2 regions of the Streptomyces sp. NPDC048441 genome follow, and region 2 is predicted to be linked to the other one. Evidence: riboswitches for the same ligand, from Rfam matches in the RefSeq annotation. Region 2 holds a riboswitch; the other holds the start of a gene.
The links. A riboswitch is a leader RNA that binds a small molecule or an ion and turns the genes downstream of it on or off. The one in region 2 is predicted to bind cobalamin.

Region 1 (4,180 bases), on a different contig from region 2:
GCGCTGGTCGGCGGCCTGTTCACGCGGTGGTTCCACCGCTGGGCGCTGCTCGCGGGCTGGGCGGTCGGCATGATCTACGGGACGGTCGCCGCGTACGGTGTCGCGTCGCCGACGCAGAAGCACTTCGGCGGCTCGTCCGACGAGATCCCCGGCATCGGCGAGATCGGCTACATCGGCCTCACGGCGTTCGTCCTGAACGTGGTGGTCACCGTGGTCCTCACCTTCGTCCTGCGCGCCATGAAGGCCCCTGACGGCATCGACGAGACCTCTCCGAGCGACTACACGGCGGACGCGGGCGACCCGGGCGTCGTGGAGGAGCTGCCGGCGGCCACGGCGGGGGCGCCGGGCGGGCACTGAGTCTGTTCTCGTACGTACGTGAATGACGCGGGCCGCCGGAGTGATCCGGCGGCCCGTTGTCGTGCGCCGCCTCAAGAAGTCTTACGAGGCCGTGTCACGAAGCCTTGTAGAGCTCCGTCCGGACCCGCGCCGCGGCCTTGGCCGCCGAGGAGATCGTCAGGTCCTTGTGCGGGCCCGCGTCCACCAGCACGAGCACGCCGCCGACCCGCACCTCGGCCTTGTAGTACCGGGTCGCCGCGTCGTAGTCGTCGCCGCCCTCGTACCGCTTGCTCTCCAGGATCGCCTCGTCGCCGATGTCCGGCAGATCCTCGACCGCGTGATGCTCCACCACCGGGGCCGCGTCGGTGTCGACGGTGACGCTGGGGCACGCCTTGTGGAGCTGCCGGCGCAGTTCGACGTGGCGCTCGGCCCGCGCGTCCGGCATCGAGACCAGGGTCTGGGAGAGGACGGGGTCCTCGTCGTCGGCGTTCGCCCCGGGGAAGGGGCTGATCATGTGTCCCGCGGTCGTCCCCCGCATCTCGAACAGCTCCGTGCTCGCCTTCTTGCCCGGAGCGCAAGCGCCCCAGTCACCGCCCCCGTAGAGCCGGCCGTCGACCCCCGATGTGGCATTGAGCGCCTTGGCCTTCGGGCCCACGGCCTTCGCCGGAAGCAGCGCCGCCGTCAGCTCGGCAGCGGTGAAGACCGTGCCGGGATCGGCGTCACCGTCGACACCGGGCGCCGCGGTCGGCTTCGGGGTCCGGGTGGGCTTCGCCTCAGCCTCACTCCCGCCCTCCCCGCACCCGGTGAGCAGCATCAGCAATACCGCGGCACAGCCCGCGACACGTCCTCGCACGGCGACTCCCCCTGTTCGGCCATCAGTTCGGCCATCAGTTCGGCCGCCACCCTAGGGGATGCGCGCGCGACACAAGATATGGGGCTGCCGCCCGGAGCCAGCACAAGATGTATGCTCGTGCTCGCTGTCGCCGCAGGGGAATCCGGTGCAAGTCCGGAACTGTCCCGCAACGGTGTATGAGTACGCATTTGTCGTTCTCGCGAGTCCGAAGACCTGTCGGCAGCGCGCCCGTTCCGACCGGTCCGGGTACCAACGACGTCCGGGCCTCGCGGAATGGGCTGGTGGACGCGGAGCGCAGCCCTGCCCTGGGCGCCCCCGTGTGTCACTCGCCCCCTCCCCAAGGCTCAGAGCCGAGCGAGGGAGTGCTCCACGTGACCATCGCGCCAGCCGAACCTGCGTCAGCGCAGACCACCGACGGTCAGCAGACCGCCGACGGCCCAGGAACCGCGCTGCTGCGTACCCTGACCGACCTCACCGCCGACCTCCCCGACGCCGACCCCGGCAGAGTCGCCGCCGCCGCGCTGCGGGGCCGCTCGGCCAGGGCGGATCTGGCGGAGCTGCGGGAGCTCGCGACCGAGGCGGCCGCGGGGCTCATCTCCGAGGACCCCACCTACTCGCAGCTCGCGGCCAGGCTCCTCAGCCTCAGCATCCGTGACGAGGCCGCGTCGCAGGGCGTGCGCTCCTTCTCCGAGTCGGTCGCCGTGGGGCACCGCGAGGGCCTGATCGCGGACCGCACCGCCGCGTTCGTCGTCGACCACGCGGAGCACCTCGACGGTCTCGTGGACGCCGCCCTCCAGGACGGCGCGGACTTCCGCTTCGGCTACTTCGGCCTGCGCACCCTGCACAGCCGCTATCTGCTTCGCCACCCGATCACCCGGCACGTCATCGAGACCCCGCAGCACTTCATGCTGCGCGTCGCGAGCGGTCTCGCCGAAGACGGCAGCACGCGTGCGCTGGACGAAGTCGCCTCCCTGTACCGCCTGATGAGCCGCCTGGACTACCTGCCGTCCTCGCCGACGCTCTTCAACTCCGGCACCCGTCACCCGCAGATGTCCTCCTGCTATCTGCTCGACTCGCCGCTGGACGAGCTGGACTCCATCTACGACCGCTACCACCAGGTCGCGCGCCTCTCCAAGCACGCGGGCGGCATCGGCCTCTCGTTCTCCCGCATCCGCGCCCGCGGTTCGCTGATCCGCGGCACGAACGGCCACTCCAACGGCATCGTGCCGTTCCTCAAGACCCTGGACGCCTCCGTCGCCGCCGTGAACCAGGGCGGCCGCCGCAAGGGCGCCGCCGCGGTCTACCTGGAGACCTGGCACTCCGATATCGAGGAGTTCCTGGAGCTGCGCGACAACACGGGTGAGGACCAGCGGCGCACGCACAACCTCAACCTCGCGCACTGGATCCCGGACGAGTTCATGCGCCGGGTCGCCGCCGGTCAGGACTGGTCGCTGTTCTCCCCGGCCGACGTGCCCGAGCTCGTCGACCTGTGGGGCGACGAGTTCGACGCCGCGTACCGCACGGCGGAGGACGCCGGGCTCGCCCGCAAGACCATCCCGGCCCGCGATCTGTACGGCCGCATGATGCGCACCCTCGCGCAGACCGGCAACGGCTGGATGACCTTCAAGGACGCCGCCAACCGCACCGCCAACCAGACGGCGGAGCCCGGCCACACCGTCCACTCCTCCAACCTCTGCACGGAGATCCTGGAGGTCACGGACGACGGCGAGACGGCCGTCTGCAACCTGGGTTCGGTGAACCTCGGCGCCTTCGTGGACAAGGCAGCCGGTGACATCGACTGGGAGCGGCTCGACGAGACCGTCCGCACCGCCGTCACCTTCCTCGACCGCGTCGTCGACATCAACTTCTACCCGACCGAGCAGGCCGGGCGCTCGAACGCCAAGTGGCGGCCCGTGGGCCTGGGCGCCATGGGTCTCCAGGACGTCTTCTTCCAGCTGAAGCTGCCGTTCGACTCGCCCGAGGCGCGTGCGCTCTCCACTCGCATCGCCGAGCGGATCATGCTCGCCGCGTACGAGGCGTCCGCCGACCTCGCCGAGCGCAATGGCCCGCTCCCCGCCTGGGAGAAGACCCGCACCGCGCGCGGCGTACTGCACCCCGACCACTACGGTGTCGAGCCGACGTGGCCGGAGCGCTGGGCGGCGCTGCGGGAGCGCATCGCCACGACCGGTATGCGTAACTCGCTGCTTCTCGCCATCGCGCCGACCGCCACGATCGCCTCCATCGCGGGCGTCTACGAGTGCATCGAGCCGCAGGTCTCCAACCTCTTCAAGCGCGAGACGCTGAGCGGTGAATTCCTCCAGGTCAACGCCTACTTGGTGGAGGAGCTCAAACGGCTCGGCGTCTGGGACGCGCAGACCCGCGAGGCGCTGCGCGAGGCCAGCGGATCGGTGCAGGGCTTCAGCTGGATCCCGGCGGATGTGCGCGAGCTCTACCGCACCGCGTGGGAGATCCCGCAGCGCGGCCTGATCGACATGGCCGCCGCGCGCACGCCGTACCTGGACCAGGCGCAGTCCCTGAACCTGTTCCTGGAGACGCCGACCATCGGCAAGCTCTCCTCGATGTACGCGTACGCCTGGCAGCAGGGCCTGAAGACCACGTACTACCTGCGTTCGCGCCCGGCGACCCGCATCGCCCGCGCGGCGGCGGGCCGGACCGAAGCCGCCGAGCCCGCCCCCGTACCCGCTCAGGCGACGGCCGAAGAGGCCCTTGCCTGCTCCCTGGAAAACCCCGAGTCCTGCGAGGCCTGCCAGTAATGTCCAGCACCACCAACGCCGAAAAGAACCTCCTCGACCCGGGCTTCGAGCTGACCCTGCGTCCCATGCGCTACCCCGACTTCTACGAGCGCTACCGGGACGCGATCAAGAACACCTGGACCGTCGAGGAGGTCGACCTCCACTCGGACGTCGCCGACCTCGCCAAGCTCTCACCCGGCGAGCAGCACATGATCGGCCGCCTGGTCGCGTTCTTCGC
Region 2 (4,180 bases):
ACAGCGCCGCCCCCGCAAACGCCGCCGCAGCCTTCACCCCCCGGCCCGCGATTCGATGACCGCGGCCGGTGCCTTTGTGGTACATCCACTCCCCCTTGGGTGCACTGTCCGATTCTCAATCCTGACATACGCACTCCCAGCCCACGAGGCCCGCCCGTCCGCAGCGGAGACCTGTAGAAGAGCTGTTACAGCTTGGTGCCCGGGGGTAGGCGCCCCTGCGCGGGGAAGCACTCCCGGGGAGGAGATCATGCGGGATCGCACCTCTGAATTGCGGCTGGCCGAAGTCCTGATGGAGGCCACCAACACACTCGCCGACGACTTCGACCCCGAGCGGCACCTGAGCCGCGTCGCGGGCCACTGCGTGGAGCTGCTCGACGCGTCCGCAACCGGAGTCATGTTCAAAGGACCGGGCACCTCTCCCGTCGCCGTCGGCGGCCACCCCCCGGATCTCGCACTCGACCTCCTCGCGGCCCAACAGAGCGGCGGGCCCTGCGTGGAGAGCCTCGGCACGGGCAGGACCGTGCCGCCGGTCCTGCTCACGGAGCCCGAACCCGCCGGGCGCTGGCCGGAGTTCACGGAGGTCGCCCGGACCCACGGCATCGCGGTGACCTACGCGGTTCCGCTGCGGCGGCACGATGACCTCCTCGGCGCGCTCAACGTCTTCGTACCCGGGACATCTCAGGGCCCGTACGCCGAGGGCGAGTTGCTCCTGGCGCAGGCGATCGCCGACGCCATCGCGGTGGGTCTGCACAATTTCCACACCTACTCGGAGTATCGGACCCTCACCACACAGCTACAGGGCGCTCTGACCAGCCGAATCCGCATCGAACAGGCCAAAGGCATACTCGCCGAGCGCCGGCACACGAGTGTGGACGAGGCATTCGACGTGCTGCGGCGGTACGCACGCAGGGAACGCCTGCTCATAGACCTTGTGGCCACCGAAGTGATCAAGGGATCGATCGACGACAAGACGCTGCGCGGCAGTTGACCAGCAGTTGGTCCGAACCTTCCCGATGGCTCTCCCGGCGACCGTCGCCACCTGGGGAGATCACACAGGGGCAAGAGATCGCGACTTGGCGTCAATCCACCTCTAGGCTCCAGCGCTCATCCGTTCTAGAGTCGTCACAACGGCCCAAGCCCCCGGCCTGATCGACCAACCCGCATTGCGGGGTTGGCCATCGAACCTCCCGCGCCGGCGCCGGGTTACTCCCGCAGCTCGTGCGCGCGCGGTCGAGGACCAGCCCGGTCGACGGCTCCGGGGGGAGCGGGCCGCCGACCGGGCATGGTTGCCTGGAGGCACTGTTGACAGTGCCCATGACCAGCTGGGACTCTCCGGGACGACAAGTCCATACATTGAGGCGACGGTTGACAGGAACCCGGTGCGATTCCGGGGCGGTCCCGCCACTGTGACCACACACCGCGAGGCGTGCGGAAGCCAGGAACTGAGCTGTCGTCCTCCTGCATTGGGGCGTGGAAACCCCAGAAGGAGGCCCATCCGTATGTCTGCCCTCACAGGCCACAGCGCATCGCACACGGACAGCCTGGCGGTCCAGGCCGCCACGGCGAGCACCCGCGACTGGCTGATCGCGTCGGCCGCGGCCATCATCGCGTTGATCGCGCTCTACGCGGTCTTCATCGACAACGGCTCGCTGATCTCGGCGACCGGCAGCTACCTCCACGAATTCGCCCACGACGGCAGGCACCTCTTCGGTGCCCCATGCCACTGATCGGGGACGGAAAAAGCACCATGCCATCCCCATCGTCCTCACCTGTACTCCCCCTGCTCGGCCGGGGTCTCGCGGCGGGAGGAGCGGCGGGCCTCGCGGCCGGTCTCTTCTCCCTCCTCCTCGCCGAGCCGCTGATGGACCGGGCGATCCGCGTCGAGGAGAAGCGGTCGGCCGCCGAGGAGCACATGCACGGCGCCGCTCAGTCCGCGCAGCACCACGAAGAGCTCTTCACCCGCTCGACCCAGCACCTGGGTCTGGTCGTCGCCTCGGTCGTCATGGGTCTGGCCATCGGCATCCTGTTCGCCGTGGCATACGCCCTGGTGCACCGTCGCGACCCGCGCTCGGCCCCCTGGCCGCGCGCACTCACCTTCGCCGGAGCGGCGTTCCTCGCCGTCTCCCTGCTGCCCGGTCTGCGCTATCCGGCGAACCCGCCGGGTGTCGGCGACTCGGGCACGGTCGGCGACCGCCAGACGATGTGGCTCGCGTCCGTCGCCATCGGCGTCCTCGGCATGTTCCTGGTCTGGCAGGTGTACGTACGCCTGTCGGCCAGATCCGTTCCGGTGCGGCAGATCGCGGCGGCCCTGACGACCGTCGCCGTGCTCGCCGCGCTCTTCCTGCTCCCGGACAATCCCGACCCGGTCCCGGTCGACGCGACCCTGCTGTGGGACTTCCGGGTCCTGTCGGTCGCCTCGCACGCCCTGCTGTGGGCGGTGTTCGCGGCGGTGTTCGGAGGCCTCGGCCTGCGGGCCGTACGAGAAGGGGCTGTACGAGAAGGGGCCGCACAGGAAGGGGCCGACGCCACGGGTGCCTCCGTGAGTGCGAGCGCGGCGGGAGTGCCCTCGCCCCTCGGCGCCACCCCTACGGCGCCACCCCAGTGAGGTAGGCGGACACCACCACGTTCGCCGAGTAGGTCCTTGCCGCCCGGTCGAACGTGCCGCCGCAGGTGATGAGACGGAGTTCGGCGCGGCCCTTCTCGTGGGGGCCGTACGCCTTCTTCGCGTCGAAGCGGTCGCGGCTGAGCACCTGGACGTCGTCCACGGTGAACACCGCGACCGAGCCGTCGTCCCGCGTCACCCGGACCTTCTCGCCGGGGCGCACCGCACTGAGGTCGTAGAAGACCGCCGGGCGCGTCTCGGTGTCGACATGGCCCACGAACAGGGACGTGCCGACCGCACCGGGGCGCGTCCCGCCCGCGTACCAGCCGACGTCGCCCGCCTGCTCGAAGGACGGCGGATCGATGGCACCCTCCTGATCGAGACCACGGGCGATCACCGGCGCCCGCACCTTCAGCGAGGGGACATCGACGCGTTGCGGCCTCGCGGGGGCCAGCGGCTCGTGCGCGTCCGGGAGTTCGACACCGAACGGGCGGCCCACCGCCGCGACGTCACCGTTGGTGGGCTCGGAGACACCGCCGCGTACGTCGGTGATCTCGCTGCCCCACAGCCAGAGGCCGACGAGCAGCAGCGCCCAGGCGAGCCCGGTGAGGAATCGCCCGTGTCCTGTCGGCCTCTCATGGCCGGACATATCGGTCGTGGCCCGTCACTCGGAGCGGCGCCGGCGGACGCTGCGGAACGCCACGGCCACGGCCGCCACCCCGGCGAGCACCAGGCCGATCACCGCATGCCGGGTGCCGGGGCCCGCCTCCTGGGCGGGTTCGACGGCCAGCTGCGCCGTGCCGCCGCCGCCCGCGCGGACCGGCGAGACGGGCTCGGAGTGGTGCTGGATCACCTGGACGGTGCCGGCGCCCTGGTGGGGGTGGCCGTCGCAGATCACGGTGACGTCGAACGTACCCGAGATGCCGTTCCTGACCGTCGCCGAGCCGTTGAGGGAGAACTTGTCGCCGTCCCGCCCGGTGAGCTTCGCGTCACCGGTGAACGCCCCGGACCCGGCGGACCCGGTCGTCCCGTCACAGCCCGTGACGCTCACCTCGACCTGGGCCCCCGGCGCGGCGCTGGACGGGCTGACCGTGGCATGAACTTTGCCCTCGTCATGGGCGTACGCGGGCGTCGCGGCGGCGACGGGGAGCGCGGCGATGGCGGCCGCCGCGGCTATGCCACGCAGGGTGGTGGAACAGGTACGCATCGTGAACCTCCTGTTCCGAGGTTCACGCGCCGCGACACGCCGCGCCTGCCCTGTGAGGCAAACGGGTGGCCCAGGGGCCTACCGGGGGCGTCAGATCCTGTCGACGAGGTCCGCGATGGAGTCCACGACGTTGGACGGCCGGAACGGGTACTCGTCGATGTCCTTCTCCGAGGTCAGGCCGGTGAGGACCAGGAAGGTCTCCATCCCGGCCTCGAGACCGGCGAGGACGTCCGTGTCCATGCGGTCGCCGATCATGGCGCTCGTCTCCGAATGCGCCCCGATGGCGTTGAGCCCGGTCCGCATCATCAGCGGATTCGGCTTTCCGGCGAAGTACGGGGTCCGCTTCGTGGCCTTGGTGATCAACGCGGCGA

Region 1: linked by a shared signal. The riboswitch ahead of ACGFSB_RS29935 (ribonucleoside-diphosphate reductase subunit alpha) and the one ahead of ACGFSB_RS00810 (CbtB-domain containing protein) in region 2 are both predicted to bind cobalamin.

Annotation. Positions count from the first base shown of each region.
Region 1 covers NZ_JBICXM010000014.1:122,929-127,108, forward strand. Annotated here, with positions in the region: gene mctP (monocarboxylate uptake permease MctP) at 1-357, shown strand, start outside; gene ACGFSB_RS29930 (hypothetical protein) at 452-1,189, opposite strand; cobalamin riboswitch at 1,288-1,425, shown strand; gene ACGFSB_RS29935 (ribonucleoside-diphosphate reductase subunit alpha) at 1,561-3,963, shown strand; gene ACGFSB_RS29940 (ribonucleotide-diphosphate reductase subunit beta) at 3,963-4,180, shown strand, end outside.
Region 2 covers NZ_JBICXM010000001.1:175,922-180,101, reverse strand. Annotated here, with positions in the region: gene ACGFSB_RS00820 (glycoside hydrolase family 6 protein) at 1-85, opposite strand, end outside; gene ACGFSB_RS00815 (ANTAR domain-containing protein) at 248-988, shown strand; cobalamin riboswitch at 1,346-1,467, shown strand; gene ACGFSB_RS00810 (CbtB-domain containing protein) at 1,500-1,727, shown strand; gene ACGFSB_RS00805 (CbtA family protein) at 1,748-2,605, shown strand; gene ACGFSB_RS00800 (class F sortase) at 2,586-3,251, opposite strand; gene ACGFSB_RS00795 (hypothetical protein) at 3,267-3,809, opposite strand; gene ACGFSB_RS00790 (HAD-IIA family hydrolase) at 3,900-4,180, opposite strand, start outside.